DNA from 3 places in the Paenibacillus sp. FSL E2-0190 genome. Region 1 is predicted to be linked to each of the others. Evidence: predicted binding sites of a transcription regulator. Region 1 holds the regulator's gene; each other region holds the start of a gene.
The links. Region 1 encodes NrdR, which represses ribonucleotide reductase genes. Its sites were predicted from a motif close to AACACNATATATNGTGTT; they were not measured.
Positions count from the first base shown of each region.

Region 2: NST25_RS10875 (adenosylcobalamin-dependent ribonucleoside-diphosphate reductase) is a predicted target of NrdR. The motif match lies at 4,863-4,880, and genes of this name have one in related genera.
Region 3: nrdI (class Ib ribonucleoside-diphosphate reductase assembly flavoprotein NrdI) is a predicted target of NrdR. The motif match lies at 4,207-4,224, and genes of this name have one in related genera.

Region 1 covers NZ_CP150306.1:2,241,462-2,251,709, reverse strand. Annotated here, with positions in the region: gene NST25_RS09595 (hypothetical protein) at 1-94, opposite strand, end outside; gene NST25_RS09590 (hypothetical protein) at 51-752, opposite strand; partial or broken gene NST25_RS09585 (IS256 family transposase) at 1,412-2,630, shown strand; gene NST25_RS09580 (hypothetical protein) at 3,082-3,357, opposite strand; tRNA gene NST25_RS09575 (tRNA-Lys) at 3,641-3,713, opposite strand; tRNA gene NST25_RS09570 (tRNA-Ala) at 3,724-3,799, opposite strand; gene nrdR (transcriptional regulator NrdR) at 4,051-4,527, opposite strand; gene NST25_RS09560 (alpha/beta-type small acid-soluble spore protein) at 4,691-4,909, shown strand; gene NST25_RS09555 (lytic transglycosylase domain-containing protein) at 4,994-5,557, opposite strand; gene coaE (dephospho-CoA kinase) at 5,554-6,150, opposite strand; gene NST25_RS09545 (manganese efflux pump) at 6,160-6,906, opposite strand; gene mutM (DNA-formamidopyrimidine glycosylase) at 7,038-7,874, opposite strand; gene polA (DNA polymerase I) at 7,927-10,248, opposite strand, start outside.
Region 2 covers NZ_CP150306.1:2,539,466-2,549,713, reverse strand. Annotated here, with positions in the region: gene NST25_RS10885 (5,10-methylenetetrahydrofolate reductase) at 38-988, opposite strand; gene NST25_RS10880 (cytidine deaminase) at 1,228-1,626, shown strand; gene NST25_RS10875 (adenosylcobalamin-dependent ribonucleoside-diphosphate reductase) at 2,051-4,708, opposite strand; gene NST25_RS10870 (SNF2-related protein) at 5,095-6,840, shown strand; gene NST25_RS10865 (YqhG family protein) at 6,837-7,901, shown strand; gene NST25_RS10860 (hypothetical protein) at 8,059-9,081, shown strand; gene NST25_RS10855 (YqzE family protein) at 9,150-9,338, opposite strand; gene NST25_RS10850 (N-acetylmuramoyl-L-alanine amidase) at 9,522-10,248, shown strand, end outside.
Region 3 covers NZ_CP150306.1:1,552,395-1,562,642, forward strand. Annotated here, with positions in the region: gene NST25_RS06775 (hypothetical protein) at 266-625, shown strand; gene nrdF (class 1b ribonucleoside-diphosphate reductase subunit beta) at 690-1,649, opposite strand; gene nrdE (class 1b ribonucleoside-diphosphate reductase subunit alpha) at 1,689-3,773, opposite strand; gene nrdI (class Ib ribonucleoside-diphosphate reductase assembly flavoprotein NrdI) at 3,760-4,119, opposite strand; gene NST25_RS06795 (helix-turn-helix domain-containing protein) at 4,523-6,172, opposite strand; gene NST25_RS06800 (sensor histidine kinase) at 6,203-8,026, opposite strand; gene NST25_RS06805 (sugar ABC transporter substrate-binding protein) at 8,254-9,597, shown strand; gene NST25_RS06810 (sugar ABC transporter permease) at 9,697-10,248, shown strand, end outside.

The DNA of each region.
Region 1 (10,248 bases):
CCCCGTTGCCTCCCTCAGCAATGGCTTGAATCCCAACATGCACTCTGGCTCTAACCGCATCCGATGGCGTTATTGTATTTAGAGCTAACGTCATATACTTTTTGAGTATCCCTGCAGGATAGTCTACCGATTGCTGAGATGGGGACATTGGGTTGAGTGACTACATCTTGAAATAACCAACTGGCACCTCCAGTCTTCATGTTTGGAGTTGCCAATTTTTGTGCTCTCACACCTGAAGTCACCGGCGAAGAGACTACTTGTAACACACTTCCCCCAGAATCTGACCATCGCGACCAGCTTTCAGCCATTTCCTTTTGGGCGGATAGATTATTTTCAAAGCTAGGATTATTTAATAGATTGCCTGCGGTATCATATCTGAAGGCCATGTTGTCTACATAAAAAGCACCGCTTGCTCCCCCTTCCTCTGTCCTGATCCCAACATGCACTCTGGCCCGAACCGTTTTGGCAGGTGTTGTATCCGTCAAGGATAAAGTCATATAATTATTTAAATATCCCGAAGGGTAATCAACTGTTTTTTGAGAGAGTAATGTATTTGCTGCATCAAAATATTGGACACATAAGGATACCTTGGCTTTGTTAATACTCTCGATACTGACATCTCCATTTAACAGAACAGGCAAGTTTCCTTTAACAGTAACATCCTGAAATAGCCACGCTGCGGTACCAACCTTCATTCCTGATGCTGAAATCTTCTGTGCAATACTCTTAGATACTACTGTCGCCGGGATCACTTCAAATTTTGCACTACCGGTATCGCTCTATTTGTCCCAACCACTGGCTATTTCCGTGGCTCTATTAGCATTCAATTCAAAATTCGGATTTACCAGCATATTAATACTTCTAAACTTCCGTTGGACATTTCCGTTTAGATCATACTGATATTCAATAATCTCATTGGAGTGCAAATCTTCGTTTACTAATCTCCCGTTAGTATCGTAATAATACGTCCTACCTCCCGCACCGAGAGCTATAGAGTTAGTAAGGAATAGTGACGAAATGATCAATAATATTAAATAAAATGTTATCTTTGGCTTACTGCTCAGCAATGTATTTCCCACACTTTCTTTTCTCCAAGAACTTCCTCACCCATCATAAGGGACAGGCTCAACGTTGAGAACGGTTGTATTTTGTCGAAACACAACTCGTTTTGTCGAATGCGTAATAAATTGGTCACAATTAAAATAAAAGCTTTGAAATTAATCTAACTACTCCAGAGAAATAACAAAAAGAACCTTAGCGGCAAGTTCCACAAGGTTCTTTCTGTGTATATATTGTTTAATACAAAAAAATCATGTCTAAGACTGGAGAAGACTAAATGAGTCTGTAAAATATATTGTGGAAACTCTCAAACCCATTAAAATGGAATTAAGAGAAAGGTTGGGGAGAACACATGGGACTTTGGACAAAACAGCAGTTACGGGAATTTATTAAGGAAAACAATTTGGTAAGCGCACAGGATGCGTAGAATGCTCTAAAAGTTCTATTTACTGAAACGATTCAGGAGATGCTGGAAGCCGAGATGGATACTCATTTGGGCTACGGAAAGCATGAAGTGAAGGCGAAGCTCACTCCAAACAGTCGCAACGGAAAGATCCGTAAAACGGTAGTCAGCGAGTACGGCGAACAGGAAATCGCCATCCCTCGTGACCGTCTGGGCGAATTTGAGCCACTTGTCGTCAAGAAGCATCAATCGAACGTAACGGGCATCGAGGAGCAAATCATTGCGCTATACGCCAAAGGGATCAGCACAGAGAAATTTAAGACCACCTGGGCAGATGTACGGTATTGAATTCTCTCCTACACTTATTTCCAATGTCACCAATAAGATTGTTCCCCTCATCAAAGAATGGCAGAATCGGCCACTGCAAGGTGTATATGCCATTGTCTATCTGGATGCGATCCACTTCAAGGTCAAGCAGGATGGAGCCATTGTCAACAAGGCTGCCTACATGGTCATTGGTATCAATCTGGATGGAAACAAGGATGTTCTAGGCATGTGGGTGGGTGAGAATGAGTCCTCCAAGTTCTGACTCAGCGTGCTGAATGAACTCAAGAATCGCGGAGTACAAGATATCCTCATTATTTGCGTGGATAACCTGTCTGGGTTCTCTCAAGCCATTGCCGCCTGTTATCCCCAAACTGAAATCCAAAAGTGCATTATTCACCAAATCCGCAGTTCTACTCGGTACGTGTCGTACAAGGACATAAAGAAAGTTACTGCCGATTTAAAACTCATTTACAAGGCAGCTACGGAAGAAGGAGCCTTGCTTGAGCTTGACCGTTTGGAGGAAGTTTGGGGAGCAAAGTATCCACTAATTATCCGTTCCTGGCGAACAAATTGGGACGAACTTGCTACCTTTTTTAAGTACCCGCCTGAGATCCGTAAACTCATCTATACCACCAATATGATCGAGTGTTACCATCGCCAGCTTTGCAAAGTAACGAAGGGAAAAAGCATCTTTCCTACGGATGAGGCCTTGCTGAAGATGCTCTATTTAGTCACTGTCGATGTCACTCGGAAATGGACAGGCCGTTTCCAAAACTGCGGGCAAATACTGCTCCAGTTGTCAGTCTTTTTTCCTGATCGGGTCGGTCAACACTTGCGGTAGATTTGCAACTTCCCCCTCGGGGGAACCTAGGCTTTAAAGAGTTTACACAAAATTATTGACAGACCCTTAGAGTTCAACATTGAACCTCCGAAATGAATCCCCCCTATTAAATAATATGTAGAGTAATACTTATGGACTTATTTATTAATTTTTCGAATTCTTCCGTCTACGGTGTGAAGCCTTTATCTCCAAATAAATACGCTACTTATCTTCTAGCTAAAAATAAAAATTGCCTTCTCTATTGCTAGATAATCTATTTATTTTATAGTTAAAACTAATATTACGTGTAGTGTTAGGCTCAGCTGGATCTTACTTATATCCTTTTGTAAAAATACTTACCACTTCTCCGTTTCTGGTGATTCTCCCAGTACCGAAGCATTTCCAATAATTACTTTAGATGGCCCCTGTGTAATAACACCAGGATTACTAGAAAAGCCGAATGAATAATATGTCAGACTGAAGGATCCTTCAAACGTTTCATCTCTAGATGTTTATTTCCGTATTTTTCTCTCCATTCTTCAAGGAATGAAGAAAAAGTCATCTTTTCAGGAGCTATATATTCACCAGTTTCAGCTTCAGTTTGGAACTTAACTAGTTCTTTTTCAGCTTCTCTAATGCCATTAGCTTTTATGGATTTCGTCCGTCTAATTCTTTTACCACGTGCATCATATCCCGCTTCGACAACAAGCCTAAATGAATTTTTACCCCGTTTTTCAATACTCGCCATTTACCTGCCTCCCTTAGAGGATTGTATTATTCATCCTCTCCAATTGAGACTGTGTTAAACAGCTAATTAAATATTTCGTCCCCAATTCGTCCCCAACGCTTTTTTTCAATCAACTTAACAACAATTGAAGTAACAATAAAAGCAAACCAAAAGGGTATTTCCGCCACTTTAGTTTGCTTTATCCACTTCATGTTTTCAATTCAGTAATTGATCCTTATTCATCCGGAACTGCAAAAATCGCATAAAACAACAAAAAAACGGCATTTCTGCCGTTTCTTTAGGATGGACTCTCAGGGGCTCGAACCCTGGACAAATAGATTAAGAGTCTACTGCTCTACCAACTGAGCTAAGAGTCCATATGATGTTTGGTGGAGCCAAGGGGGATCGAACCCCTGACCTCATCGCTGCCAGCGATGCGCTCTCCCAGCTGAGCTATGGCCCCAAACTGAAATTTCAGATATATGTAATCACACATTTTTTAATTTTAGTTTGGTCGTAATTGAGTTGTTCCGATAAACTCAAGCGTCGTAGGCGACTTCTATATAATATAAAAAATCGCCCTCTATGTCAACACTTTTTTTAAAATTCATTTTTCCAATCAAATTCCCCGCTCAAAACTCAGAGGAAACAAACCAGTACAAGCACTCCTAACAGACCCTAGGATTGGCTGTAACGCCCTAACTGGACAAAACCCTATAATCCCTCTAATTCTCCCGTACTCTTGGATAGCAGCCCCTTGAGTTCCTTCATGAACATATTAATATCCTTGAACTGGCGATATACGGACGCAAAACGAACGTAAGCCACTTCATCTACTGGGTAGAGCTGCTCCATCACGAATTCACCAATCTGTTGGCTTTCCACTTCCGCAACGGCGATGCCGCGCAAAGATTTCTCAACCTCGGACACGATCTTTTCTAGACGTTCCACAGAAACCGGCCGTTTCTCACAAGCACGGATGAGACCGCGGAGTATTTTATCACGACTGAATTCCTCACGGCTGCCGTCTTTTTTAATTACAATCAGTGGCGTTTCTTCAATCATTTCAAAAGTAGTGAAACGTTTGCTGCAACGCTCACATTCACGCCTACGACGGATTGACTTATTTTCATTCGCTGGTCGCGAGTCCAGCACTTTAGTATTTGTGTGATCACAGTAAGGGCATTTCATAAGCTTCATCACTTCCTAATACATAATGGTTTGGTCCCGGAACGTTATAAATCCGGCTTTTGAACGGCTTTTTTATTATTTCCAGAAATCACCGTTTTTTTCTTGTAATGATAATGGCAAGTCCGGCACATAATACAGTTACCAACAGAGGAGGTGAACAGCAATGAGCCAAAGCAACAACTCCAATAACCTTGTAGCTCCAAATTCCCGCGGTGCCTTGGAACAACTTAAATACGAAGTTGCCCAAGAACTAGGAATCACGCTTTCCCCAGATGGTTACCAAGGCAATAAAACTTCTTATGAAAATGGTTCGATCGGTGGTTACATCACTAAACGTCTTGTAACCCTGGCAGAACAACAACTGGCAGGTCAATACAAATAACCTGACCAACATAAGCTTTTTGAAGAAGTATTAAACGACCTACAGGTCGTTTAATACTTCTTTTTATACATAACACGGTAGAAATTAAAATTCTTTGTAAATGTCCGTGTACTGATCATAGTAATAATTAACGCGCTGTACATAATGCCTGGTTTCACCAATGGGAATATCTTTAATGGTTGCATCTGTCCCATCCCAGATCCCTTCGTCCAACCAGCGTTGAACTTTTCCGGGTCCAGCATTATAGGCTGCGATAATTGCTGTACGTTTACCTTCGAACTGACGGGATAAAGTTGAAAGATACCATGTACCCAGTTCAATATTAGCCGAAGGCTCATGCTTGAGTTCTTCCATAGATACGTTTGGAAGCTTGGCCTTTTCCAGCGCCCACTTCGCGGTATCCGGCATAAGCTGCATCAGCCCTAGTGCGCCTTTTTTGGATTCTCGTCCAGTTTTGAAGTTCGTTTCTACACGAATAATCGCGGTTACAAGAAACGGGTCTATCTCATAAGTGATGCTGTGCTTGCGAATCTCATCTTTAAAATGGATGGGATAAAACCACGACATCCAGTTAGTACTCAGAAACAATATTGCCGTAAAACCCACAAATAGCAGAAGCAGTACTCTTTTTTTACGTAGCCATTTCATGATAAACCCAGCCTGTCCCAAAACACAGCAACCTGTTGCTCAGTGTACGCAAGATCGCCACTGTTGTCGATGATGTAGTCCGCTTTATTACGTTTCTGCTCAATATCCATCTGTGCATTCAATCGCGCTTCTGCTTCTTCTAAAGAGAGCCTATTACGTTCCATTAATCGAGCAATTTGCATTTCACGGGGAACGTAGACTACTACAATCTCATGGAACAGGGTCTCAAGCCCTGATTCAAAAAGAAGCGGAATATCCACAATAATAAGCCGCTTCGGCTCTTCCTGCTCCATGCTGTACATACGGTCTTTGATTTCCTGCCGGATAGCAGGATGCGTCAAATTGTTCAAGGTTTGCAGGGCCACAGGATCTTGAAAGACGATTTCACCTAATTTGGCCCTATTCAGTGTTCCATCCGGAAAAAGGATCTCTTTTCCGAATTGCTTAGCAGCAGCCGCCAACACTTCATGCCCGGGAAGCATAACTTCTCTGGCGATCACATCGGCATCAACCAGCCTCGCTCCCTTGTTCACAAGCAGTGCAGACACTGTGCTTTTTCCGGATGCGATTCCTCCGGTTAAGCCTATAATCATGTACTCACCTCATAATAGCTTCAGTATTCCCATTGCAATTAATAATAACGCTGGTAATGCGGCAGCATGCTTCATCCAGTAGTTCCCGGCAAATCTAAGTCCAGTCTTCATACCCAGCAATAGAAATGTACCACTAAACAAAGCTATTGTAAGTGATGTCCATATCGGATTGAAGCCAAGCAGCGCTGCGCCAAGTCCAGCCCCAAAAGCATCCAGAGAGAGCGCAATCCCCAGTATCATCGCTTCCATCGAAGAGATGCTTCCTGAGGCATCCATATCCGCAGAAGACGGGGTACGCAAGATCTGTACTACAATCCCCAAACGGCGAAGCTCAAGTGAAAAAACAGCTGATTTCAACGGTTCATCATTCATAACAGGTTCTGTACCCGCTTCAGAATCAGCAGCTACCTCTGCCCAAGCCTGCTCGGATAATGAGCCCTTATCTACCGTTTCAGCTTTACGTCCGCCATCTGCATCTTTCTCTTTCTGCATCAGCATCTGAACAAGCGACCAGCATCCCATTAGCACAAGTATAACCGCACCAACTATAGAAGCTGCATTCGGAGACACTACCTTGGCAAGCAAAACCCCAACCTGCATCGATACACAGATAACTACCCCCGAACAGAGCGAGATAATCAGAACGGAGAGCAGTGGTATTTTCATTTTACGCAGCCCATATGTAATTCCTACACCAAAACCATCCAAACTCAAGGCAAACGCTAGCAATAGCAGTGAAAATAATGGGCTGAGCACCCGCAATCCCTCCTGTGAAGAACCGGAAAACTGAAATTTTATCGTTTCAGCTTCCGTTCTCTATTAAGCATTCTTCACACAGTATATGGGCGGGACAAGTAGTGGGTGCCAACCTTATTATTTCAACAAATTCAGTGAACAGTCGGACGCTGGCAATTTGGACAATAATGCGTGCCACGACCGCCTACAACCGTCTTCTCAATCATCGTTCCGCAGTTACTACACGGCTGATCTTTACGACCGTAAATCAATAGCTGCTGCTGATACGTACCGCTCTCACCTTGGCCATTAACATATGACTTAACAGATGAACCTCCGGCGTTAACCGCTTCGGCCAGCGTGCTTACAATTGCATGATGCAGCTTGTCCAATTGATTGTCCGTGAGCGCTTTGGCGCTGTCTTCAGGATGGATACCCGCACGGTGCAACGACTCATCTACATAAATATTGCCGATGCCGACGATATATTCCTGATTAAGCAGCAGCGATTTAATTTTGGTGCTTTTACCGGACACGATCTGCTTAAACCTCTCCGGTGTAAAAGAAGGCTCCAGCGGCTCCTGCCCCAGCTTATTTAAAGGCGGCAGCTGAAGATCTTCTCCCATCTGAAAAAGATGCATCGTCCCGAACTGGCGAACATCCGTGTAACGCAGCTCAGTTCCATCCGTAAAATGAAAAATCACATGTGTATGCTTGTCCAGTGGGTCATCATTTGAAAAAAGTCCGTAACGGCCTTCCATCCGTAAATGTGACACAAGCACCAGACCATCCAGCACAATACGCAAAAACTTTCCTCTTCGTTCAACTTTTACAATGCTATGACCTGCCAGCAGGTGGGCAAAAGCCTGAATATCATCCGGACGCTGAATAATCCGCGCCAACCGGACGGTTACATTCTCTATCTGCTTTCCATTAACTAACTCATTAAGTGTTCTCTTGACTGTCTCTACTTCCGGTAATTCCGGCATGATGTCTTCACCTCAACTACATTATAGCTGATATGCACACCTTAAAGGGAGTCTATTTCGCCTCGTACCAGTTACTTCCAAAGCTGACCTCTGCCTTAAGCGGCACAGATAACTTCAGAGCTCCACCCATTACTTCCGGCAAAAGCGTCTTCATAAGCTCCATTTCATCCTCTGGCACCTCGAATACAAGCTCATCGTGTACTTGAAGCAGCATACGGCTCTTAAGCCCACGATCAAATAATGCCTTGTCCATATGCACCATCGCCAGCTTGATTATATCCGCTGCTGTTCCCTGTATAGGTGTATTCATTGCTGTCCGCTCCGCAAAAGAGCGCAGATTAAAGTTCTTCGCATTAATCTCCGGCAGATAACGGCGACGTTCGAGCAATGTGGTCACATAACCATACTTTCGTGCCTCCACTACAATATCGTCCATATAGCGGCGCACACCCTGATAAACCTCAAAATACTGTTCAATAAATTGCGCGGCTTCCTTACGCGGAATATTCAGATTCTGCGAGAGACCGTAATCACTGATCCCGTAGACGATCCCAAAGTTAACGGCTTTTGCGGCACGGCGCATATTACTGTCCACCTGTTCTGCGGTCACACCGAACACATCCATCGCTGTCTTCGTGTGAATATCCATATCATGCAGAAAGGCTTCCTTCATCCGCTCATCGCCGGAAATATGTGCCAGCACACGCAGTTCGATCTGCGAATAGTCGGCTGCTAAGATGGACCAGCCCGGTTCGGACGGAACGAATACCTTGCGGATTTTGCGTCCTTCCTCTAGACGAATCGGGATATTTTGCAAGTTCGGGAATTGGCTGCTAAGCCGTCCTGTAGCGGCAATTGTCTGCCGATAGAATGTATGCACCTTCCCTGTGTTCGGGGAAATTTCTTTAAGCAGCCCCTCTACGTAGGTAGATTGCAGCTTTGCAATTGTGCGATATTGCAGAATCAAACGCACCACATCGTGGTATGGCGCCAGTTTCTCAAGCACTTCGGCATCCGTGGAATAACCCGTCTTCGTCTTCTTGACGACAGGCAGACCTAGCTTTACAAACAAGATTTCACCCAGCTGCTTTGGTGAGTTCAAATTAAACTCAGTGCCACAAATCTCGTATATTTCACTGACCAATTTGGAAATTTGCGCCTCGAATTCTTTTCCAAGCTCTTTAAGATCACCAGCATTGACTGCAATCCCCTGTTTCTCCATATCCGCCAAAATCCGTGACAAAGGCATTTCCAGATCCTCGAATAGCCCTGTCATTGCGGTCTCCACCAGCTCCTGCTGTTGCTTCTGTGCGATTCCAAGAACCGTTGCACTCTTTCGTGCAACGTGATTTCCTAAAACTTCAAGCTCAGGGATTTTGTATTTGGCACCTTTACCAAATACCTCTTCATCAGGAGAGAGCCGCGGCAAGCCGTATTTAGCAGTGAGATCATTTAGATTCTGATTAGCCTCCGTAGGATCAAGCAAATAAGCCGCCAGCTGCACATCATGGGCTGCACCTGCAAAAGCAATTCCCTGCCAGTGTAGAGCCAAATCAGCGCGGTGAAGATCATATCCACTTTTCGGAGCCTTTTCATCTCCTAGCCAATCACGCAGCTTCGCAGCGGCCGGTTTATGCAGTAATTCAAACGGCACATAGTAATGCCGCTCCAGAGAGGACAATCCTATTCCGATTACCTCGGCACGATGCGGATTATCTCCATACGATTCCACATGCAACGCCGAAATATCAGCCAGGGCTTCACTGAGCTCCTTAAGTTCTTCTTCACTTACGATCGTAATATCAAGTGCCGCAGCTTCTACTTCAGCTGCACTCTCCTCACCCTCGGCAACAGGAGCATAAGCACTAAGCGACAAACGTTCCAACAATGATTTAAATTCCAGCTTGGCAAGCGCTGGTCCGGCTGTATCCGCTGAAATTCCATTGAAGACCATGTCTTCCCACGAATGCTCAAGCGGTACTTCACGATAGATGGTCGCTAATTTTTTACTCATCACCGCATCTTCCGCATGGGTTTCCAGTTTCTCTTTCATTTTACCCTTTAGCTCACCGGTTCCAGCTAAGACACCTTCCACTGATCCAAATTGATGCAGCAGCTTCAAAGCTGTCTTCTCACCTACGCCGGGTACTCCCGGGATGTTATCACTTGCATCGCCCATCAGCCCTTTAAGATCAATGATCTGCTCAGGGGTTAGGTCATATTTCTCCCGGATTTGTTCCGGCCCATAAAGCTCAACTTCGGTGACCCCTTTGCGGATTAAAGCAACGGTCGTATGTTCAGAGGCCAGCTGCAACATATCCTTGTCTCCCGACACGATCATAACCTGCCGTCCCGCTTCATCCGCCTGGCGTGA
Region 2 (10,248 bases), 300 kb from region 1:
ATGACCTGGGTTTCTCAATAATTTGAGGAATCTTTTTCTATTTGGTAGGCAGCTTCTTATCCAAAATAGCCTTCACATCTTTAACAAGCTGTACGGATGCTTCAATCTCCAACTTACTTGTTGAAACACTTTCAATACTGCAACCAATAGGAATTCCCTTCTCCAGCCCGAAATCTAGTAATTCTTCAAAGATTTTTTGCGATAGCTGGATTGATTTATCCAAAATATCATTCGAGTATTTCAACTCGTTTTCTAACCATCCCGGGATACTGATCCCTAACCACTTCATAAATTGTAATGTTTTCGCGGTGCCGCATGGTGCAAGATTAAATAAAATAGGAACCATCTCAAAACCGTTATTTGTATAGTAATAATATAAATCAGACAATAAATTCTTAGATGCCTCTACATTATAAGTTGCCTGTGTAATAAAAAAGTTGCACCCACTGTTGGTCTTTTCGACAACCCGTATATGCTCATCATTCTTTTTTATATGTCTTTCCGGAATGACAACTCCACCAAAAGTTAAATTACTATTTAACTGTTTGCTTAGCTCATAAGCATCTGGTAAATTCAATTTCACCTCTTGTTTACTTGACGAAGCGCCCACATACACGGAAAATCTATCTTCATTTTCGTCAGTTTTAACCCAATCCTCGAACTGAGCTCTAGTATCATTACCGACGCACCGGTAAATTATTTTCGGGACCTCCACCTGTCTTAGATATTTATCACCATAGACAGCCGGATCAATCGTTGGTAAATAGGGATAAGGTCTTTCATGATCCACTCTGTCTACTTCTTCCTGAACGTCGTACAGAATTAACGCATCTAAATCAAGATTTTTAAGTCTCTCAACCTGTTTCTGGGCGATTTCCGAGACCTTTTCTGGTGCGTGGCTTGCCTTCGGTGGTGTCATTCCATATGTTAAAATACCCGGTTTTTTGCTCAATATTTTTTGTTTAAATGTATTCTCTGCCGCTCCCAAATTATAAAACCCCTCTACTCGTCGCTTTTAAGATAAGGTTACCATGGCAGGCTTAATATGTGTAACTTCTATTTACTATATCTAGTTATATTTTAAAGCTATGATTCCCTAATGATACTTATCGAGTAGTACATGTTGACAACCATTTGGTGTGACTATAATATTAGAAGTCCTGCCAACCTTAAAGTTGGCGATAAGGGGACCGAAAGGTTCATTCTTATTTAAAAAGGGTGAGTATTATGAATAAAGAAGAATTAATGGAAAGCGCACGTAACACAAAGAAAGCTGCTTATGCCCCATATTCTAAATTTCCAGTTGGAGCAGCCTTATTGCTTAAAGATGGAAATGTTATTAATGGAGTAAACGTAGAAAATGTATCTTTTGGCGCTACTAATTGTGCAGAGAGAACAGCAATCTTCACAGCTATTACAAAGGGCTATACTAAAGGTGATTTTCAGGCTATAGCTGTAGCAGGTGACACAATGGATTTTCTGCCGCCATGCAGTATCTGCAGACAAGTATTATCGGAATTCTGTTTGCCCGACATGCCTGTCTATTTAACCAATGAGAAAAAAGAAATCTTAGAGCTGAGTTTAAGGGATTTATTGCCTTATGCATTCAAAAATTTAGATATGTAAAAATAATTCCTCTCGTAGTGGAATAACAAAAACACGCGTACCTTTGTTAGACAAGTACGCGTGTTTTTGTGTTAAAAAGCTTAGTCAGAACACAGAGTTCACAGACCAGACACACCGCGTAAATACGTTGTTACTTACCAAATCGCAATTCCAACCTTATCTTTTTCTTTAAATACTACCTTTATCATTTCCAAAGCATTTCTTACCCTAAATTCAATAAATTCTTTATCATAGTCTGTATGTAGTTCTATAGTATCTAAAACTCATATAGTTAAAACCTCTCAATGAACATCATCAATAATAAAAAACAAGCGATCCATTGAGATAAAAGGATAAACACTTCCTCTCGATGATCGCTTGCTTTTAGTAGCTATGCATAGTCACATTTCTAGTTTTCCCACAAAACACTTATCGGCTCTACCCTTTACCCGCAACGACTATACCCGCAATTGCCACAAGTCTTACAACCCTCAATATTAATCAGCGAGGCGCTGCCGCAGGATGGGCAAAGGTCACGGGAAGCCGTAGCATGGTTATGTCCATGATGACCACCATGTCCATCTTCCGTAGCTGACGGAACGCTCGATTTCAACTCCGCATTTAATGCTTCATTGAAATCCTCCAGCTCCAAAGTTGCCGCAATCGGAGCAGGTACATGATCATCATGAGCATTGTTCAGCACATGTGATTCCAGTGCCTTAGCTACAGCGTCAGCAATGGATTCAACCCGGTTCGCGCCGAAGCCGATAGCTCCTGATCCGCCAATGCCTTTCAGATGTTTAATCAACAGCTCCACTTTCTCACCATGATCTCCGTAACGGAGGAACAAGGAGCAGACACGGCCTAATGCTTCAGCCATAGCAAAGACGTCAGAACCCGCTTTACCTACATTCAGGAAGATTTCAGCCGGTATTCCATCAAGGTCATTGATCGTAATATATGCCATCCCAAATGGTGTGTTGATTTTATAGGTAGCGCCGCGCAGAACCTGCGGACGTTTTTTGTATTGTTTATCCGCCTCTTTTGTAGTCACTTGAGGCGCTGGACTTGCTGCTACCACACTTGTACTTGCTTCTACAGTAGTTGTAGCTTCCTCTGCCGCAACCGTAGCAGCTTCTTTTTTGTCTTCCTTCTTCGTGGTTTCCAGAACTTGAACATCACGACTTCCATCGCGGTAGATCGTAACACCCTTACATCCTAGATCAAAGGCCATTTCATATAGCTCAGCCGTCTCCTCAACCGTAAAGTCAGACGGGCAGTTCGCTGTTTTGGAAATAGAGCTATCTACCCAGCGTTGGATCGCTGCTTGCGCACGGATATGATCTTTAGCTGACAGATCCATCGAAGTTACAAAGTAGTCAGGCAGCTCTTCACCCGGATGAGCTTCCAGCCACTCTTGAGCGATTGGAACAAACTGTTCATCATAGCCAAGACGACTTTGACGGAAATATTTAAAGGCAAAATAAGGCTCAATTCCCGTAGAAGTACCTACCATTGTACCTGTACTACCTGTAGGTGCTTGTGTAATCACTGTAACGTTACGCATACCATGTTCACGAATCGCTTCGCCAACCTCTGGATACGCTTCGACTATATTTTTCATAAAGCCGCTCATTAGATATTTCTCAGTATCAAAAGCTAGGAAGGAACCCTTCTCTCCAGCAATTTCTGCCGAAGCAAGGTAGGCTTCACGAGCCATAAAGCCGTATAGCTTGTCCAGAAACTCCAACGATTCCGGGCTGCCGTAACGGATGTTCAATTTAATCATCAGCTCCGCCAATCCCATGGTTCCGAGACCCACGCGGCGTTCCTTTTTCTGATTCGCTTCATTTTCCGGGAAATGATAAGGTGTTTTATCAATTACATTGTCCAGAAAACGGACCGAATAACGGGTTGTAGTCGCAAGATCTTCCCAATCTACATCATGATTTTTCTCATCGTAGAACTTGGACAGGTTCACCGCAGACAGATTGCAGACTCCCCAGCCTGGCAGGCCTTGCTCTCCACAAGGATTTGTACAAATAATCGGGTTGAAATACCAGCTGTTAGACATCTGGTTATAGTATTCCATGAACACGACGCCTGGCTCAGCAGATTTCCATGCCGATTCAATGATCGTACGCCACACGTCACGCGCTTTTACGGTGCGATAATGGATAACGTTTTTGCCGGCAGCTTTCCACTTGTCGAGATCGCCATCCCACATTTCGTTATATTCAGGATCGGTTGTATCCGGGAATACGAGATCCCAGTCCAGATCTTCTTTTACAGCCTTCATAAAACCATTGCTCACACATACCGAAAGGTTAGCATTAGTGACTTGGCCCATCGTTTGCTTCACGGTAATGAAGTCCTCAACATCGGGATGCCAGTCATTAATCATCAACATGAGCGCGCCACGACGGCTGCCGCCTTGCTCAATAAGCCCCGTAGTATAACTAAACAAACCGCCCCAAGATACGGAACCACTGGATGAACCATTAACCCCTCTAACAATCGCACGACGAGGACGCAATGAAGACAGGTTAATGCCCACACCGCCACCACGGGCCATAATCTCCGTCATTTCAGACAATGTCTGCATGATGCCGCCACGGCTGTCTTTTGGAGAAGGGATTACATAACAGTTGAACAATGTTAATTCTTCACTAGCACCTGCACCAGCCGCAATACGTCCACCCGGCACAAGCTTCCAATCATCTAGGATTGAACGGAATTTGCCCGCCCATTCTGCTTGAAGCTCAGGTGTCTTCTCTACAGAAGCCATCGCTGTGGATAGACGGTCCCACATTTCCTCAGGAGTTTTTTCTATATTAAGGGTCAACTTTTCAACATCCGATTTCACAAACTCACCGCTGCGTGTCTTTACAGTTACGATTCGACCACTGCGCTCCACAATTTCTCCGACTTCCTTAGTTGGAAACTTCGGATCATCTTTGGTCAGCACCAATACAACATCGCCTACTTTAGCATTGTTGCTGTCTGCATCCTTCCAAGCATAACGATCCAAAAATATTTTTTCACTTAGCCCTTCAAGGCGTTGCTTACGTTCCACTTTACTCAATAAAAAAACCTCCCGCATGTGTAGTAGATATTAGTTTCCGGTCCAAGGTATGGGCCCACAACAAAAACCCCCTTACCATCCTCCACTGCTTAACAGGTGTATGTAGGAAGCTCATCTTGTCAATAACAAATACCAGCTAAGCACTCTATAAAAAATACATTTTCAAGCTTTTGTCACAATATATTGTGTGCGTCAGCTTTTAAACTATACCACATATTGTATCGAAGGTCTTATTCGAAAATAGAGTCAAGTTGCCGGATTATCGCAAACGTTGCTGCTTTTTCTCGCTCTTGCTCTCTTTTTTAAAGGCTATCGTGAAAAATAAGAGGTTATGAATTCTCTCGTTTACGAGCATACTACTCTTACGAATGGTGATATAAATCCGAGCTTGAGGAGGCTGCATTATGACGCAATTATTCCGTAATTCTCTACCCCAGCAAGGGGGAACACCCGCGCCAATACTGCCTGTTCCTCTTTCTTTTGACCGGAATTGGTTGCAAGATCTGGAGCTCAAATTGGAAAAGGGCGGCCCATGGGGAGACTACCGTTTATCTAAGCTTGCCGTACAAGGAGAGGAAACAGGTCTAGTAACGAGCTTCGATGAGCTGCAATGTATGAAGCATTTATCCGGCTTGTCCCCACTTCCCCATCAGCTGGATACAGCGCATAAGGTTCTGTTCGAAATGTCAGGCCGCGCGATTCTTGCAGATGAGGTTGGACTGGGCAAGACCATTGAAGCAGGACTAGTGCTCAAAGAATATCTCGTACGCGGTCTTGTCTCCAAAGTGCTTATTCTCGTACCTGCTTCTCTAGTATTGCAATGGGTTCGTGAGCTGAATGCGAAATTTGGCATCACTGCTGTCGCTCAGAAAAAAGCCTATTCGTGGGGCAACGCCATAGTCGTCGCATCGATGGATACCGCCAAACGAGATCCTCATAAGGAAATCTTGCTGGAAAATGAATACGATATGTTGATCATTGATGAAGCTCACAAGCTGAAGAATAAAAAATCGACCAATTATCTATTTGTACAGCAATTACGCAAAAAATATTGCCTGCTGCTCACCGCGACTCCCGTTCAGAATGATCTGGGCGAACTCTTTAATCTGATCACTATACTGAAGCCGGGGCAACTTGGAAATCAGGGCGATTTTGCCTCGAATTTCGTGGTTGATAAACGCCAGCCCAAGAATGAAGGTCAACTGCGGGACGAGCTTTCGAAGGTCATGATCCGCAATCGCCGTGGTGAAGGTCCAGTTAATTTCACGAAACGAAAAGTCCGTAATATTCCCTTAGTTCTCTCCCAAGAAGAGAAAGATTTGTATAACAGTGTTACTTCCTTTGTCAAAGACCAGTATCAGGAATCCGGCGGCAATCTTAGCAGTATGCTTTCTCTGGTAACCCTTCAACGTGAGGTGTGCAGCAGCCGGGATGCCGTCTTTATCACTTTAGTTAATTTGATCAAAAAGCTGCCTGCGGATTCCCCAAAAAGAGACCGGATGATGGAGCTGCTACAGACCCTCCGTACCGTTAAAACAAACACTAAAGCTGAAACAACCTTAGCCCTCATTCAAGAAATGAATGAAAAGGTCATCGTTTTCACGGAATATCGAGCAACTCAAGAGTATTTACTACAGTATTTCCGTGAACATGGGCTGATGTGTGTCTCTTATTCCGGCGGAATGAACCGTGGAAAAAAAGATTGGATGATGGATCTTTTCCGCGGCCGCGCTCAAGTTATGATTGCAACGGAAGCCGGTGGTGAAGGAATTAACCTGCAATTTTGCCACCATATGATCAACTTTGATCTGCCCTGGAATCCCATGCGCGTGGAGCAACGTATCGGACGTGTCCATCGGTTAGGGCAAGAAAATGACGTAGTGATCTACAACTTGTCTACGCAAGGCACGATTGAAGAACATATCCTGCATCTGCTGCATGAAAAAATCAATATGTTTGAAATGGTGATTGGCGGGCTGGATGTAATCCTGGAACGTTTTGAAAAGAAGGAATCGCTGGAGAAAAGTTTATACAAAATCATGCTCGAATCCCGCTCCGACGAAGAATTGCGGCATGAGCTGGACCATATTGGTGAATCCCTCAGTGAATTGACACAGGGTATTAAAAAAGAAAGTGGGACTGCGACATGACCCTCACCGCACAGGAAGTACGCAAGCATGTGATGGACTATCTTGAAGCCACTGAATGCTCCATCATTGAGGCTTCGCCCCTTCACGTAACTGTGAAATTATCACCTAGAGCTGACAAAATGCTTACCGACCGGCCGTATTATTGGGGATTCGTGGAGCGCACAGGTGTAGATCCTGAGACCCTTTCTTTCACCTTTGTTTTTGATCCGGAAAAATACGACAGTCAAGCTGCAGTAGAGGTTCCCCCCATTGCAAATCGTAGTGCTGGCATTTTGAATCAAGTTGTCACCGGAAGCCTAACTACAGGCGGAACAAACGATGCAGAGGCCAGCACTGACTTACTCGAATCCGCCTCCCCGGGCTCAGAAGCAGTGAATGCTCCATCTACTGACCCGGAGGAAAGTATCCTAGCCCGCTACTTCGGCATTGTGCCGGCACTCCCACGAATTGGGCCAGGAATGATCCGCAGAGAGGATATTATTTACGGAAGCAAGCGATTGCAACAGATTTGGAACGCCGCTCGGGACGAAGGGAAATGCCTTTACTTATTTGAGGACCCGGGCAGCAGGCAGCGAAACACGCTGTTCTCTGCCGCTTACGAGCCATGGCTTAGTGTCTGCTATAAAGTGGAGATGAGCTGCGATTTGAAACGTGAAGAACTCCATTATCTTGGCATCTCCCTAACAAAGGGAACCATCATTGATGACTTTAATGCAAAAGTTTCCACAAAAGAGATGATGCCACGCTTACCGGAAAATGTGCATATCCAGCCTTATGAAATGACAGTAGCAGCCGCTACCGACTTATTGGAAACTCATCTTACCGCTCAGTTAGCCGAACTGGACTACACTTGGGCAGAACAGGCACGTGAGCGGCTAAGGGTTGAACTGGACATCATTGATGTCTATTATGGAGAGTTGCTGAAGGAGCCTGACGAAGAAAAACGCCTAGCGACTCAAGAGCAGTATAATCGGCGTCGACAAGAGACCATTTGGCAATATGAGCCGCAAATCGCAGTTTCTGCGGTGACCTATGGACTGTTTCATCTGCGGAGCCTATAGAATGCGACCCTACTCGCTAAAAGCAGGCAAAAAAACAAGGGAAATGCCGCCTTCCGGCGCGACAGCAAGCAACAGCCTTTTTATAGCTTGTCCTCTACAATAAAAAGGAAGCTTTTTACTTTCTGATATTTCATAACAAAGAAAGGTGAACGACGCCATGAAAATAAGTGTACGGCGGAGGCTGCTTCTTGCAGGTCAAAGCTGCTTCCTCCTGCTTCTATGCATCGGACTCATCGCAACGAGCTCCGGTTCCTCTTCTGCGCTTGCCGCTTCCAGAGTAAGTGTAGTTGATTCAGTCACACAGGATTTGATACCTGTACTGCAGATGGATATCTTACCTTCACCCGGTACGGTCCAAGAATTTGCCAAGAGTACACTGAACAAGCTCGCAGCAGAAGCTCCATTTACAGCCTGGAAGGACGCAGGAATAGAATATTATCCTCTGGGTCCAGGTACTCATAGCTGGCTTGTCAACGTTATGAAAGGTGAACAGCGGATCGGCTACATGATCATTTCCGCTACGGATCAAGGTGGTTATATGCTTAGCGAATATGGAACTGGCACTTACGGACTCCCCTATAGTTTATTAGAACTGCGCCAATTTTTGGTGCAGGAAGGACTTATACCTTCATCTTATACAGGAAAAATAAAACTCACAGCCTTATATGCACCACTTCTACCCGTATGGAAAATCGTCATTGACGATAAGACAATATTTATCAATGCTTCCGTGCCGCAAGTTTTACCGTGGACGCTAAGTAAAGCGGAAGAAGTGCTTAAAGGACAGCAGACAGAAACGGATGTAATCACTAACCTAACTACTGATTTGTCTCCGCTTTCGGTATATCAAAGCGGGGGAACAGATGATCCTTATAAAGATATCATGTGGTTGACCTCCCCAAAACTGCTTGCTGTAGACGGTGACAATATCGCCGCACTGATTCGTCCCAAGGAAAGTATTGCTTATCAAGCCGCTGGCCGAAATGATATCGTAGGGGCACCTTTCATGATTACAGGTTATCAAAACTGGTTGCCTGCTTCGAATAAAACACAAGCAATAAACAACATGCCTACCGTTTATGCAGCATCAGGGCCAGAAGGAAGACGGTATTTGCCACTCACTGCCTTGCAGGCTATCGGAACACTACACAAGCTGCCCGACAAAAATATCTATAACTAAACATAACAAATAACCTTCCGCTGCCACCCTCGACAAGGCACTGGAAGGTTATTTGTTATTTGTGAAATTCAATCCTTATCACTGTGGCTCCATTTGCTTCGCCAAATCGACCAACCAAGCGGAAGCATACCGAACCATTTCTGTGACCACGGCTGCTTTGTAGCCGCTCTACGAGCATGAATGGCACGCGGATCCTCGATATAAACAACTACCTTCTCAGTGATATACTTTACAAGCTCATCGCCGCCGGAAGCCATTTGTAACACCTCCTACATTGTAAGTGAATTAAGATAGCCAGCGTCGTTCCATGCTCTTAGTGTGCACCACCGAGCATATATCTAAACTCTTGTCTCGAATTGTTCGAATAGGTTTACCTATTAAAGCACAATCTAACAAAGAATCTAGGGCACGAGGTTATTCACATGCAAGGAGGAGTTCATTTGAACAATGGGAGAAATAAAGCTTATTCCAAGACAGCAGCTGCAATATGTAGCTTGCGTATTACTTTAACCACAGTTGGACTTCTAATGCTGTTTATGGGGAGTGCATATGCTTCTGCAACTCCATCCAAACCCGTAGTGAATGATGAACGTCAGCATCTCTTAAGCCACGGTCACCGGATGATCTTAATTGACGCAGGACATGGGGGGATCGACGGAGGAACTTCCTACGGGAACATTCTTGAAAAGGATATTACATTAGATATCTCACGCCGATTATTTCTGCTGCTGCGCAGCGATGGATTTGACGTTGCCTTAAATCGTAATGGAGATTACGCTCCAAGCGATGAGAACCGCTGGCTGCGCAGTAAATCCCGGCATCTGCGCGACCTTGCCCAGCGTAAAGAGCTGGCTGAGACATTACCAGCTACTGTAGTCGTCAGCATCCATGTTAACTGGGCACCTTCACCATCCAAGCATGGTCCGCTTGTATTATATCGCCAAGAAGGGCGCAGCTTTATCCTCGCCCAGACCATTCAGCAACAATTAAACAGTCTCTATAATATCCAGGCAGAGACAAGACCGGGTAAACCTTTTTATTTACTCAACAAAATAACCGCCACAACCGTAATTGTTGAGGCGGGTTTTGTAAGCAGTCCGACAGATCGCGAAAAGCTGTGCACCCCTAAAGGGCAACAAGAAATTGCTGAAGCAATTGCTGGCGGCA
Region 3 (10,248 bases), 690 kb from region 1:
AATTTGTCGATAATAATATAGGTAATAGGTATGAGTTAAAATATATTAGAAAGGATGTTGCAATAAAACGATACAGGAAATAGATGTCATTAACTATTGATTGTAACGATATGGCATCATTTAAACAAGGCAGTTTGTTCCAAACCCAGTTGCCAAAAGTAGAAGTTACTGAAAAGCCTGGTCAGAAATTTTTTTGTCTGTTGGAGTTACATACATTACTTTCTATTATTAAAAAATAACTATTAAAACTTGGAGGAATACAATTATGTCATACACAATTAAATACAACAAAAGTGAAAACCACATCGATGTAGTATCTATCGATTTTTCTGCTGAGGATGTTCCAGGATACTTGAAAGATTTTGAGAATATCATGAAGCTTGTTAGTCCTAAATTTACGGGTACAACTGATGTAACTGAATCTGCAAGTGTACTTTCTCCTGAAGTTGCAGCAATGTTGGCTCCAACAGGTGAGATGGCGAAAGCAGCTGGCCAAGCAGGATGGGCTTATGTAACTAAAAACCCAATTTGGAAAATGCAATTGAAACGTATTTTTGGCAGAGATTTTGCTGATGCTTACGATACCTATGAAGAAGCTAGAACAGTTCTGAAAAAATTGCAATAATCTAATAAATAGAGTTAGCAAAAAGTGCGGAGAGCTTTCTCCGCACTTTTTGTTTTATCTATATTTAAAATTGAAAATCTTCATCCTTCAGTGGCTCCACATTAAGCGCCCGGACATATCCGTTGCCTTTCTTCGAGAAGAAGTCATGCTGCTTGGTGTGGGTGCTGATCCCGTTCTGAACAATCGGGTTGATCTCTTCCTCGTCGAATAGCGGGTCATGGCCCAGATTCATCATCGCTTTATTGGCATTGTATCTTAGGAAAGTCTTAACCTCGTCCACCAATCCGATAGGGGCATAGATCTGCTCGGTATAACGCTCTTCATTCTCATGCAGCAGTCGAAGCAATTCTACCAGCGTATGGTGAAGTTCGCGTTGCTCGTCTTCTGGGAGCCCCTCAAAGATCTCCTGTGCCAGCACACCGACATATACCCCATGGATGCTCTCATCCCGTAGAATAAGGTCGATGATCTCACCGCTGCAAGTCATTTTGCCCTGCCCAGCCAGATATAGGGGATAGAAGAAACCACTGTAGAACAAGTAGCTCTCGAGCAGCACGGAGGCTGCCATGGCGAGGTACAGGTCTTTAGGTGAGTCTATGTTTTTGTAATATTGTGAGATGGTCTCCGCTTTGAACTGGAGGAAGGGGTTCTCTTCTACCCAGCGGAATACACTGTCGATCTCCTCTGTAGAGGACAAAGTGGTGAAAATACTGCTGTACGATTTGGCGTGAATTTGTTCCATCATACCCATGAAGCCCAGTACAGCTTTACGTTGAAGGCCTTCGACATGCTCCATAATCTGCGGCATTCCGACTCCGCCTTGAATCGTATCCAGCAGTGTCAGACCGCCCAGCACCTTCATATAGGAGTCCTTTTCTTGCTCACTGAGCGTGAGCCAGGACATTTTATCATCGGATAATGGAATTTCATCGTCCGTCCAGAATTGCATAATGTTCTGATTCCAGAACATCAATGAGAAATCGTCGTCGGGACGGTTCCAGTTAACGGCTTGGATAGCGGTCATAATATTGCAATCTCCTTTTCTGCGGCTATAGCCTTCCTTTTAGATCGAGCAGGTGAGGCATTCCTCGACGGACAGCTTTTTGGTCCGGGTGTAATACAGCGACTTCAAGCCTTTATGCGCCGCATACAGGTAGGAGCGGGCCAGTTCTCTGGTGGAAACATCACTGTTAACATGCAGAACGGTCGAGATACCTTGGTCGATATGGGGCTGAATTTCCGCGATCAGATCGATTACCTTGAACTGGTCCATCTGGTAAGCCGATTTATAGAAAAACACATTGTCCGGCCGCAGGTACGGCATCGGATAATAAGTAGTTGAATTAGCATAAGTCCGAGTCTCAATCTGCTCAACAATCGGCATAACGCTTGAAGTGGCGTTTTGGATATAGGAAATGCTGGCCGTTGGCGCAATCGCCAAACGGTAAGCATGGTATAGGCCATTTGTTTTTACCGCATCCCGCAATTGTTCCCAGTCTGCTGGGGATGGGATATAAATATCTCCGAATAACTCTTGTACCCTTGGGGTAACCGGGCGGTAATCGGTAGTCAGGTAACGCTCAAAATAAGCTCCCGTAGCATAATCAGAAGCCTCAAATCCATGGAAAGATCGGCCCGTGGCGGCAGCGATTTCCATACTTTTCTCCAGCGAGTGGAAATTCATGGTCATAAAGAAGGTCCGGGCAAAATCGCGGGCCTGCTCGCTTTCATAAGCAATGTTGTTCTTAGCCAGATAGCCGTGCAGATTCATGACGCCAAGACCGACAGAGTGCATTTCCTTGTTTGCTTTGGCTACGCCTGGGGCATTGGAAATACTGGTCATATCGCTAACAGCGGTCAGGGCAATCATGCCCTCATGTACGGATTCACGGATTTTGCCATGTTCCATCACGTTAACAATGTTCAAGGAAGCCAGATTGCAGCTTACATCGCGGCGGATTGTACTCTCCTGTCCGTAGTCGGCAATCTCTGAGGTCTCCTGCAGCTGAAAGATTTCAGTACAAAGGTTGGACATTTTGATCTGTCCGACGTTTTTCAGGGCATGGGCCGCATTGGCATTGCTCTTGTTCATGATATATGGATAGCCAGATTCCAGCTGGATCATGGCAATTTTGGTCAGCATATCCCGTGCGCTCATAGCTTTCTTCTTTTTGACACGTGGATCGGCCAGCAGCTTATCATACATGTCATCCAGATCCATATCGTCGAGATGCGTGCCGTAGGCTTTGTACACACTGTAAGGAGCAAATACATGCAGCGCTTCATTGTCCTTCGCCAGCTTATAGAAGCGGTTTGGAATAATCAGGCCGATGGACAGGGTTTTGAGTCTTGTTTTTTCGTCGGCGTTGATCTTCTTGCTGTCGAGGAATTCCAGAACGTCCCAGCCAAAAATGTTGTAATAGGCTGCTCCTGATCCTTTACGTTGACCCATCTGATCTGCATAGGAGAAGCCGTCTTCCATCAGCTTGAGTACAGGTATAATTCCCTTCGCAGCATCCTCAACACCCTTGATAGTTTCACCACGGGAGCGTAGCTTGGATAGGTTAACGGCCACACCGCCACCGATCTTCGACAACTGCATGCAGGTATTCAGCACATAGTTGATGGAATTGAGCGAGTCGTCCATTTCGATTAGGAAGCAGGAGACGAGCTCACCACGCCGGCTCTTACCGGCATTTAAGAAGGTTGGTGTCGCAGGTTGCAGGCGCTGTTCCATCATCGAACGGGCAAGTACCCCCGCAGTATCGGCGTTGCCGCGTCCCAGGTGAAGGGCGACTGCCGCCACACGGTCCGGGTAATGCTCCAGATATTGTTTGCGGTCATTGGTTTTTACAGCGTAATCCGTGTAGAATTTCGAAGCTGCCATATAAGATGGAAAACTGAAGTTGTAGGCATGGGTAATCTGGTAGACTTCTTCAATTTCCGCCGTGCTGTACTGTTCGTAAAAATTCTCGTAGAAATCCTGTTCAATCATATAATCAACCTTGGCTTTTGTATTCGCAAAAACCAGACTCCGCCGCTCTACATCCCGCATAAATTCGGCTACTGCCTCAAGATCTTTGTCTAGCTGAAAGAAGCCACTTTCGTCTCTCTTCATCAACATGTTGTTTAATTCAATATGCCGCAACCCGGCTCACCTCCTGTTTAATCCGTTCTACATCGCCAAATGTACCTGATAACTCAAATTTACCGATAACGGGCACGTTATACCGATCTGCAATCAAGTCCGCGCTGTGCGCGAACAGCTCGCCCCAGTTCTTATTGCCGCTGGCGGCGATGCCTTTCAGATTGGCATTATTGTTCTTCAAGAAAGTAGACACCTTTTCTGGAATCTGTCCAAAGCCGGTGGTATATGTAATAAGCACATAGGGCTCATCAATCGTCATATGCTCCTCAATCTGCACAGCCGGCAACTTAAGTTTGCTGATGAAGCGTCTGACATTTCCTGTTTTTGAATCATACGCGACTAGCATGGTGTCTGTCCCCCTGTAAATATTAAAAACTATTGAAAATAGTATGAAAACTGAATGGATAAGCTATAAATTCTGAAAAATCGTATCTATACTATATTTAGTGTGCGTTGTTTATTTTAATTACTATATGTTGAAAAGTCAATATGGGAACAGCAGTCTTAATAGCTGAGAAAGTGTCTCGTAAGCGGTTTTTTGGTAGACTTTTAGGGCAGAAAGACCGGAGTATTAGCATTTTGCTAGTTTAAAAATAAAAATAAAAAAATTGCAGGAATAAGGGTGATACTTAGGGATGCTGCTGAGGGTGATGGCAAGCCAATAAATCTGCAAGGAACAGAGCCTGCTCCTTGCAGATTTATTGGCTTTATTTTTGCGAAGTGGGATTATTCTTAATAATCTCTTGATCTCAAGAACGGTTGTTTACTCCGAGGCTTCGGTCAGGCGGTGAATCTGCTTTAAGTTGCTGCATGTATTCTCTGGGGGAAATTCCGGTTACCTTTTTGAAGACCTTGCTGAAATAGAAGGCACTCTCATATCCCAGCTTCTGTGAGATTTCGTAGATGCGACCTTCCCCGCGTGCCATCATTTCTTTGGCTGTCGTGATTTTGATCTCCGTGATATATTCCACATAGTTGACCTTGGCAACCTTGGAGAAAAGGTGGCTCAGATAGTTGGGACTGAAATTGAAGACATCTGCCACTTGATTGAGCGAGAGCTTAGTTCCGAGATTTCGTTTAATATACTCTTGGACATTTTTGACGAGCTGCTCCTTGTAGCTTTGTCTGCGGGTAGAGAGGATGTCCGAGCAACCGTCCCGGAACTGGATCAGCCAGCCGGCGATCTCTTCAATCGTATGCATCTGGTAGATAGCCCGGTAGCCCTCCGGTTCATTTTCGAAAATTTGCTCCACAATGTTCTCGCCGTCTGCGAGCAGTGAAGTGGCCATGTACAGAATGTTGCAGGCAGCATCAGTGGCGGGAACCAGCAGGTCGGCCCGGCCGTCGAAGATTTCGATCATTTTGGAGATAATGGCGTATAAAGCTTGGGTATCCATTTCTTCAAAAGCACGGCGGATCTCTGTACGCAATTCGGAGAAATCAAACAACAGATGATCCTGCTCCAGCGACTCTCCTTCGGCAAAAAACACAAACGACTGTGCTTTAACCGCAGCAGGAAGCGCTTTTCGGGCAGCGAGGTAGCTTTCCCGCAGCAAATAAGGATCCTCGACCGCAAAGCCGATCGCGCCGATGATCCTTACATTGAAGTAGTTATGGAGTATGGAGGCCATATGGGTCAATAGCATTTCAATCTCAGGCATCCATTGCCGTGAATCCGTCCCGTTGACGGGCAGGGTTACAGCAAAATTGCGCAAGTCCAGACTGCTCACATAACAAGGTCTTATGGAAGTAAGCGTATCTTTAGCCATTTGGACGGTACTTGAGCACAGAGCAACCATTTTATCGCCGCGGGGCGGGACACTGTCTGGCCCCAAAATACGGCAAGTGCAGACTAGATAAGCAGGTTCCTTGAGCTCAAGGTTTAAATCATCTCTCTGCAAAAGGTACTGGTTTTTATTTGCGAATAAGTTATTGAACAGGCGGATGAAAAATTTATCGCGTTGAGCTTGTAGATTGCCTCTATGAGCAAGCATGGGATAGCTGTCTAGGGTTTGAAAAGCCTCCAACTGGGAAATTGCTTTCCGAATGGAGGCATCAAGTGCCTCTGGTGTCAGTTCTAGCTTCACTAGATAATCTGTGGCTTGCACTTCAATCGCTCCACGCGCGTATTCGAATTCCTCGTAGCTTGTTAAGATGATGAACAGCGGAAGCCGGCCGTGTTTTTTGCGTACCGCATTGGCAACTTCTAAGCCGCTTTTAATTGGCATTTTTATATCGCTGATTACGATGTCAGGACGAAGGGTGTCAATCATTTCTTCCTCTTGAGCCCCGTTGTGTGCAATGCCGACAATTTCTATATTATATTGCTCCCACTTCAGCATGGACTGCAAGCCGATACAGACCAGCGCCTCGTCATCAGCAATTAACAACTTGATCAATTCCATCACATCCTTGCTTGATATGCTACTCTATTCCTTTTGCAGGAACGGCAGAAGAATCTTCATCCGGGTATATTGGCCCGACTCACTCTCAATCGAAAGACCGTAATTATCCCCAAATGCCAGGCGCAAACGTTCATTTACGCTGCGGAGTCCAATATTCTCGGGCATTTCTTTGCTTCCATTACCTGGATTCGACAGAATCGTGGAGATTTCTTCTTCCTTCATCCCTATACCGTTGTCTTCAATCGTAACTAGAATATCGGCGAATCCACTTTTGGCCACCTTAATGAGAATTTCTCCTCTGCCTTTGGGCTCAATGCCATGGAAGATGGCGTTCTCGACCAGGGGCTGGAGCGTGAATCGTGGAATTAGGCCGGTTAGCAGTTCCTCGTTGTCAATCTCCTTTACCATAGAGACCGTACTGCCATAGCGATATTTCTGAATTAGAAAATAATCATCCAGCAGGCTCAGCTCATCTTTCAACGGCATTAGTCTACGGTTGTCTTTGGCGATGCTGCGCAGCAGTCTGGATAGTGAAGTGGTCATTTCCGCGATGCCGGTAGCATTCTGAATTGTAGCCATCCATTTGATCGAATTCAGTGTGTTGTACAGGAAATGGGGATTGATCTGACTCTGCAGCATCCGGTATTCCAGCTCCTGCTTCTGTTTCTCGTCAGCGAGCCGGCTGTCCATAAGCGCTACGATATCTTGGGACAGGCGGTTAATGCCCCGGCCGACATCGCCAAGCTCGCTGTTCCATTCGATATTGCGGTCCAGCAGGAAATTGCCCTGGGCGATCTTATCAATCCGCTTCTTCAGTTTTTCCACCGGAAGACTGATGGTACGGGTCAGATACAGCGTAATGATAGCGCTTAAGACAATAACCAGGAGACAGACGCCGAGCATAACCAGAATCCATATATTTGTCTTGGGAGCGAACAGGTCATTGGATAAAGTCTGTGACAGAATGACTCCGCTGCGTACGGGATAAGATACCACGATATGGCTCTCTTTCTCGTCCTCGAGCTTGACCATGGATAGCTCAGTTTGCGGACCGACAGGTTTATCATTGGTATAGGCCACCGGTTCATACGGCTCTGCAATGGCGATGACCTGGTCGCCGATGAGCTGATAATGATGATTGCCGAGCGTCAGCAGCAGCCGGGAATTCTTCGGCAGGGAGTACCCTTTCAGCTTGTCGGTAATAACAGTGGTATTCGCTAACAGGTACACTGTTCCAACGCGGGAAGCTCCTTTGCCGTAAATAGGAAAAACAAAAGGAATTCCGTTCGTGTTGGAGAGCGGGTCCTTGATCACCCGGTCCCATTTCTCCTCGGCATCATTGCTAAGGCCGGTAATTTGACCGATATTGTGTATGGTAAGCGGAACAGAGGTGCCGGTTTTATCCACCTGCAGAAACTTTCCGTTGCTGTCCGTAACAATCAGACGGCGGGCATAGCTGTTGGAGCGGTTGTTCAGGAAGTCCTGCTGCATCGAGTTGAATACATTAACTGCTTCCTTAGAGCTAGCCTTAGGTGAGCTGAAGTAGTCTGTAATCAGGGTATTAGTAGAAGAGTTAGTGCTGCAGGTCATCGCCAGCGATGACAGATCAATTAAATCCTGTTCAATAATATGGGATACCAGCTGCAGATTGAACTCGGTCGCCTGGATGGTTGTTTTACGCTGATAATAAGTAATTAATTCATAGCTAAAAAAAGACAACAGCGACGCTATCAGCAGTGCGAATACGGCCATGAGCAGAATAATGCGACTTTTAATGGTGGATTTTCTTACCGTATTTAACACTCCTCTACAAAATGTGAAAACATATAAAGCGTTTTCATATACCATAGCATATTCCTGCGTTCCGATACAGGGGGAGGTACATAAGCTGAATATTTTACATGTTTTAGATAGAAAATTACAGGTTTGAACCGGAGCAGGGAAGAAGAACACAGAAAAGTGAATGAACTTTGTTTGATAATGCATGCCATTCTTGCGAAAAAAGCTATAAACTTTGAACTAAGCTCAGAAGAGCCGATCGTAGTTACACAATCAGAAGAAAAGGGGATATTTAAATGAAACTGAAAAGATTCTATGGCATAACCCTCGCCACAGTATTCTCCATGAGTCTGTTGGCTGGATGTTCTGGTAATAACAACAACGAAGGTGCTGCTGCAACGACAGCTCCAGCAACGGGGAATTCTGCAAACGCTTCCGCTGAACCGAGCCAGGAGCCTGTGACTTTGAAATGGGCCTTGTGGGATTGGGAAGCTACCGCTTACTACAAGCCGCTAATCGATGCCTATAAAGCTGAGCATCCGAATGTAACGATCGAAAATGTCGATCTGGGGTCGACGGACTATATGACCATGTTAAGCACACAACTATCCGGTGGCGCAGATCTGGACGTACTTACAATTAAAGATATTCCGGGCTACTCGAACCTTGTGAAACAGAATCACCTGGAGCCGCTTAAAAGCTTTATGAGTGGCAACGCTATTGATCCTTCGGTATATGGAGGTACTGTAGAACAAATCGAAGTGAACGATGAGGTGTATGCGCTTCCTTTCCGCAGCGATTTCTGGATTCTCTACTACAATAAAGATTTGTTCGACAAAGCAGGAGTGGAATATCCAAGCAATGATATGACATTCGAGCAATATGATGAGTTGGCCAGAAAAATGACTTCCGGCAGCGGTTCTGAAAAAGTGTACGGAGCTCACTACCATACTTGGCGTAGTGCGGTTCAACTGTTCGGTATTCTGGACGGCAAGAACACTGTTGTTGACGGAAACTACGATTTCTTGAAACCAACCTATGAGCGGATCCTGAAAGAACAGGAAGACGGCATCGTAATGGATTACGCCACACTGAAGACTTCAAGTACGCACTATTCTGGCGTATTCTACAATAATTCCGTTGCTACTATGAACATGGGCAGCTGGTTTATCGCTACACAAATTGAGAAAGTGAAGAGTGGCGAGTCCCAATCGGCTAACTGGGGCATTGCGAAATACCCTCATCCGGATGGTGTGGAAGCCGGTACAACCCTGGGTACAATTACTTCCCTAGCTGTAAATCAGAAATCCAAACATAAAGAAGCAGCACTTGATTTCATGAAATTCGTGACTGGTGAAGAAGGCGCTAAAGTCATTGCTTCCACCGGAACCATTCCAGCGATTAAGAATGATGAAGTTATCAATTCCATTACTTCCATCGAGGGCTTCCCTACGGATGAGAACAGCAAAGCGGCACTGACTACTGTTAAGACTTATCTGGAAATGCCTATGCATGAAAAGAGCGCAGACATCGAAGTTATTTTGAATGAAGCGCATGACAATATTATGACTAAAAATGCTTCGATTGACGAAGGTTTGGATGATATGAATGCTCGCGTACAGCAGCTCTTGAATAATTAACCTTAAGAGAGCCGGTTCTAAGGGCGGGTGAAAGCCCGCCTTTTATATTAAAAAGTATAGATTTGTGGGGAAAGTTTTAGAAGGTTTGGAGGAGAAAGAATGCAGAACGAAACCATATTGGGTACAAAAAAGATCCCTAAACGTCATTTGTCAAAAGGTGTCCGGGAAAACCTGGTAGCTTACAGCTTCATTGCGCCGAACTTTATCGGATTTGCCCTGTTTACACTGGTACCTATGTTTTTTGCCTTTATCCTTGCTTTTGTGAAATGGGACGGGGCCAATCCAATGAAGTTTATCGGGCTGGACAATTTCACCCGGTTGATCAGAGATACAACATTTCACAAAGCATTATGGAATACCATTGTTTACACTATTGGCGTAGTACCGTTCACCATGATTGTCGCGCTGGCGCTGGCGATTCTGCTTAATCAGAAGATAATGGCCCGCAATTTCATGAGAACCGTATTCTTTTTCCCTTATGTAGCATCCCTGGTAGCCGTTGCTGCCGTATGGAACTTTATCTTCAGTCCTACGATGGGTCCGATCAACAATATCCTGCATACCCTTACCGGTATCCCGCTGGAGGATCTTCCCCGCTGGGCAGCGGATAAACACTGGGCGATGTTCACAGTAATACTGTTTACAGTGTGG